2 regions of the Micrococcus sp. iso_239 genome follow, and region 2 is predicted to be linked to the other one. Evidence: riboswitches for the same ligand, from Rfam matches in the RefSeq annotation. Region 2 holds a riboswitch; the other holds the start of a gene.

Region 1 (2,444 bases), 1.0 Mb from region 2:
GACGGTGAACGTCATCGGCCCCGCCTCATCCACGGGGGGAGTCGCCGCCGACCAGCCGCCACACAGCGCCTCCGACCCGGCCATCCAGGTCTTCGTTCCCCCGCCACCCCGTGAGGTCAGGATCTCCGTCTCACCGGTGGCATCCGAAGGACACAGCACGATGACCCGAAGGACCGCACCCTGTTGAGCGTCCACGGTGATCTGCTGTGTGCCCGTCCCGACCGCCTCCTCCAGGACGGACTCCTTCTCCGGGTCGAGATAGCCCGCATCCGGATGCCGGCGCGTGTACTCGACCAACGTCATCCCGTCCTCCTCGAACAGCGCGGCGGGGAGTGCTTCTTCACCGGCGGGTGACGACGCGGACGAACCGGTGGCGGAGGCCGACCGGGTTGCCGAGGGGGCCGCTGACGTCACGGTGACGGAGGACGCCGCAGCGGTGGATGCATCCGCGGTGGAGGAGACGCTGCCCGGGGAAGCGGAGCATCCCGAGATGGCGATACCGAGGAGAGCCGCGACGACCACGGCGGCCGACAATGCCGCACGCTTCTTCTCGATGTCCATCCGCATGATCCGATCCCTCTCAGAGAACCGACTGCGGGGCCGCGGGCTGCGGTCTCGAGCCCCCCTCTCGAGTGGCTTGATCCTGGCTGGCGATGCGCGGTGTGTCAAGCATCACATCGGGCAGCTCGGATGACGCCGCGCGACCGCCGCGCTTTGACCACCCCACGGACCCCTCCGTAGGCTGACCCCAGAATCACGAGTTCCCGTCATTCACGGCCCTGGCCGGCGGGACGGCAACCCTCTCACGCAGTAGTGGGGTGCTCCAGGTGATGATTCGGCCCCTCGGACACCCCGACGGGCAAGTACCGCGCCTCCGCGGATCCGGGCGATCCGCGTTCCCGCCTTCTGCGGAGCCGCGCCAGTCATCGGAAGAGGACGCGCGCCATGACCCTGACCCACGAACCCCACACCGCCACGTGGGACACCGACCTGTCCCTCGGCAACCTCCGCTCCGGCCTCTCGGCCTTCCCCACCGGGGTCGTCGCGCTGGCAGGCCTCGCCGACGGCGTCCCCGAGGTGATGGTCTCCTCCTCCTTCGGCGTGGGCATCTCCTGGGAGCCGGCCCTCGTGTCCTTCTCCGCGCAGAACAGCTCCCGCACCTGGCCGCGCCTGCGCCGGGCCGGGGCGATCGGCGTCTCCCTGCTCGCGGCGGACCAGACGCCGCTGTGCCGCCAGCTGGCCTCCCGCGAGGGCGACCGCTTCGCCGGTCTCGACGTGCACCGCAGCCCGCACGACGCCCTGCTGATCGGGGGCTCCTCGCTCTGGCTCGAGACGCGGGTGCACGCCGAGGTCCCGGCGGGCGACCACACGGTGGTGCTGCTGGAGGTGACGGCCTTCGCGGATCACACGGACGCCGCTCCCCCGGCCGCCCTGCACCGCAACCTCTTCCACGGCCTGCGCGCGCTCTGAGCGAACTCCAGGTGAACAATCGGGCCCCTGGTTCCCGGTCGGCGAGATCCGTGCAATGATGGAGCCTGAAGTTGATCAAGCTGTATCCCGCCATCTTCACTGCTCGTCAGCCCGGCATCGCCGGCGTCGATGAGTGTTGGGCAAGCGGTTCAGTCTCGCCGCTTCACCCGCGTCCCACATCCGGGCCGCGGTCCAACACCGCCACCGCACCGCGGGGGCACATCGAAAGGACACCATCATGGCTGTCGGTACTGTCAAGTGGTTCAACGCTGAGAAGGGCTACGGCTTCATCGCCCCCGAGGACAACTCCGCGGACGTGTTCGTGCACTTCTCCGCCATCCAGGGCAACGGCTTCAAGGAGCTCCAGGAGAACGACCGCGTCGAGTTCGAGACCCAGGACGGCCCCAAGGGCCTCCAGGCCGCCAACGTGACGAAGCTCTGATCTTCGCCTGACGCACGGCTTCCGACGCCCCCGGTCCACACGGACCGGGGGCGTCGTCGTGTGTCAGGCGTCCACGCCCCGCCGCGCACTGCGCCGCACTCCGCCGTACGCCCGTTCGACCGCGGCGCTGCGACATCACCGCAGGGCTGCACTGCGGTGATGTCGCTGAGGCGCGGTCCTCCGGGGTGGGCCTCGTCCTGGCCCTGCGCGTCAGGCCGCGCCCCGCCGACCCACGTGGCGACGCAACAGCAGCACCACGCCCAGGGCCAGCAGATACCCGGCCGCGACGACCGCGAAGCCGGCCCGGTAGTCGCCCGTGACGTCGCGCAGCAGGCCCATCAGCAGCGGGCCCAGGGCGAAGCCGGCGTACATGCCCATCGAGTTCGCCCCGGTCGCACGGCCCAGCCGCTCGGCCGGCACCTCGCTCAACAGGCCCGCGTTGATCACCACGTTGGCGCCCAGCACCGTCAGTCCGTGCACCGCGGCGCCCACCCACAGCAGGACCGGCAGATCCAGCAGGTCCGCTGCGAGG
Region 2 (2,444 bases):
CCGACCCGCGTGGCCGTCGTCGTGCTCGCCCTCGCGCTGCTGCGCGGGGCGTACCACCTGTACCAGGGGATCGGGCCGGGCGTGGGCAACGCCCTGATGGGTGTGGTGTTCGCGCTCGTGTTCCTGCGGGTGCGCCGGGTGATGCCGCTGGTCATCGCGCACACGCTGCTGGACGCCGTCGGGTTCGTCGGCTACCCGCTGCTGGCGCGGGCGGGGCTGCTCGGCTGAGCGGCCCCGCCCCCGCGCTCAGAGCGTGACCTCGCCCTTCGGGGTGCGGAAGGTGACCGAGACGATGCCCGGGGTGCCGGAGGGCGCGACGTACTCGATGTTCACGTCCTGGACCTGGCCGTCCTCGTCGTCGCCGAGCCACTCGGCGAGGCGCTCGGGGGAGCCGGCGATGTTCAGGCGCTCGATGGTGGCCTGCGGCTCGGCCGCCTGCGAGGGGTGCATGTCCTCCTGACCGTCGGCCCAGCGCAGGATGAACGGCAGCTGCGGGTCCGCGAGGGTTCCCTTGACGCCGATCTGCCGCCAGGACAGCTCCCGGCCGTCCGGGAAGCGACGGTTGCCGGGGACGGCCTCACGGCCGAGGCGGCGCTCGAACCGGCCGATGTCCGTGGTGGCCACCGCCCAGCTCATCCAGCCGCCGCCCTGCTCGGTGCGGGCGCGCACGAGCTGGCCGAACGGCGCGCTGAGGGAGGCCGGGTGGTCCAGGGCCTCGACGACCTCCAGATACTGCCTGCCCGCCATGGGGAACAGGGCGTTCTGCGTGCCGAAGCGGGGGTGGACACCGCCCTTGATCCGCTCGATGCCCAGCGTCTCGGCGATGCGGGCGACCGTGGCGTCCAGGCCCTCGGGGCCGGCGGCGTAGGACACGTGGTCCATGCGACAGGTGTGCACTGCGCTGTTCCTCTCCGTTCCCGGGCTGCCCCGGGGGTTGACCTGGTGCGAGTCGCGGGGCGTCGAGCCCTTGACGGGTCGGGCGCCCCGTGCGGAGAGCGTATCCGCGGGTGACACGCGTGACGAAATTGTGGCGGGGCGGCGGGCTACACTCGGAGGCACGGTCACGAGAGTCAGCAACAGGCCCCGGCATGCTGACCGGCAACCCTCCTTCCGCGGTGGGGTGCCCCGGGTGACGACCAGGCCGGCCCCACAACGGACGCCGGCAAGCGCGGGCCGATCCCACGGCCCCTCTCGACGGCGCCGGGTCATCTCCGGCACCTCGACGACGCCGGTTCCCGGATCGGCACGTCGGCCGGCGGGCGGGGCGGCCGGGTCCGGCCCCTGAACCCCTCAGGAGGGTCCGCCATGACCGACCAGACCACCCCGACCCCCGACGCCTGGGGCTTCTCCACCGCGCAGGTCCACGCAGGCGTCGCCGTCGGCCAGCACGCCTTCGGTGCGACCGCCCTGCCGATCTTCCAGACCACCTCGTACGACTTCCCGTCCGCCCAGGTGGCCGCGGACCGGTTCGCGCTCAAGGACCTCGACCCGCTCTACACCCGCATCGGCAACCCGACGCAGGGCCCGGTGGAGGAGAAGATCGCCGCGCTCGAGGGCGGTGTGGGCGCGCTGCTGCTGGCCTCCGGTCAGGCGGCGACGACGTTCGCGATCCTCAACCTCGCCGGCGCCGGCGACCACGTGGTCGCCTCGGCCAGCCTCTACGGCGGCACGCAGAACCTGTTCAAGCACACCCTCGCCAAGGTCGGCGTCGAGACGACGTTCGTGACCGACCCGGACGACCTCGAGTCCTGGCGCGCCGCCGTCCGGCCGAACACCACGGCGTTCTTCGGCGAGACCCTCGGCAACCCGCGCGGGGACGTCCTGGACGTGCGCGCCGTCGCCGACGCCGCCCACGAGGCCGGCGTGCCGCTGATCGTGGACAACACGCTGGCCACCCCGTACCTGCTGCGGCCCATCGAGCACGGCGCCGACGTCGTCACCCACTCCGCCACGAAGTACCTCGGCGGGCACGCCGCGGCCATCGCGGGCGTGATCGTCGACGCCGGCACGTTCGACTACGCGCAGCACGCCGAGCGGTACCCCGGCTTCAACGAGCCGGACGAGTCCTACCACGGCCTCGTCTACGCGCGGGACCTCGGGGTGGGCTCGCCGCTCGGCGCCAACCTGGCCTTCATCCTCAAGGCGCGCGTGCAGCTGCTGCGCGACTACGGCTCGGCCATCTCCCCGTTCAACGCGTTCCTGGTGAACCTCGGCCTGGAGACCCTGTCCCTGCGCATGGAGCGGCAGGTGGCCAACGCGGCCGCGGTGGCGCGCTGGCTGGAGGGTCGCGACGACGCCGAGCACGTGGTCTACGCCGGCCTGGAGTCCAGCCCGTGGCACGAGCGGGCCCAGCGCTACCTGCCGAAGGGCGCGGGCGCGTTCGTCTCCTTCGAGATCGCGGGCGGCCGCGAGGCCGGGGCCGCGTTCGTGGACGGGCTCACCCT

Evidence for each region. Region 2 has a riboswitch for S-adenosylmethionine ahead of AC0VX2_RS02790 (O-acetylhomoserine aminocarboxypropyltransferase/cysteine synthase family protein). Riboswitches for the same ligand answer to the same signal wherever they lie in the genome.
Region 1: linked by a shared signal. The riboswitch ahead of AC0VX2_RS09850 (flavin reductase family protein) and the one ahead of AC0VX2_RS02790 (O-acetylhomoserine aminocarboxypropyltransferase/cysteine synthase family protein) in region 2 are both predicted to bind S-adenosylmethionine.

Annotation. Positions count from the first base shown of each region.
Region 1 covers NZ_CM149672.1:2,111,835-2,114,278, forward strand. The annotation lists gene AC0VX2_RS09845 (hypothetical protein) at 1-561, opposite strand, end outside; SAM riboswitch class IV at 753-872, shown strand; gene AC0VX2_RS09850 (flavin reductase family protein) at 946-1,470, shown strand; gene AC0VX2_RS09855 (cold-shock protein) at 1,709-1,912, shown strand; gene AC0VX2_RS09860 (MFS transporter) at 2,123-2,444, opposite strand, start outside.
Region 2 covers NZ_CM149672.1:614,090-616,533, forward strand. The annotation lists gene AC0VX2_RS02780 (CPBP family intramembrane glutamic endopeptidase) at 1-228, shown strand, start outside; gene AC0VX2_RS02785 (VOC family protein) at 247-882, opposite strand; SAM riboswitch class IV at 1,060-1,175, shown strand; gene AC0VX2_RS02790 (O-acetylhomoserine aminocarboxypropyltransferase/cysteine synthase family protein) at 1,306-2,444, shown strand, end outside.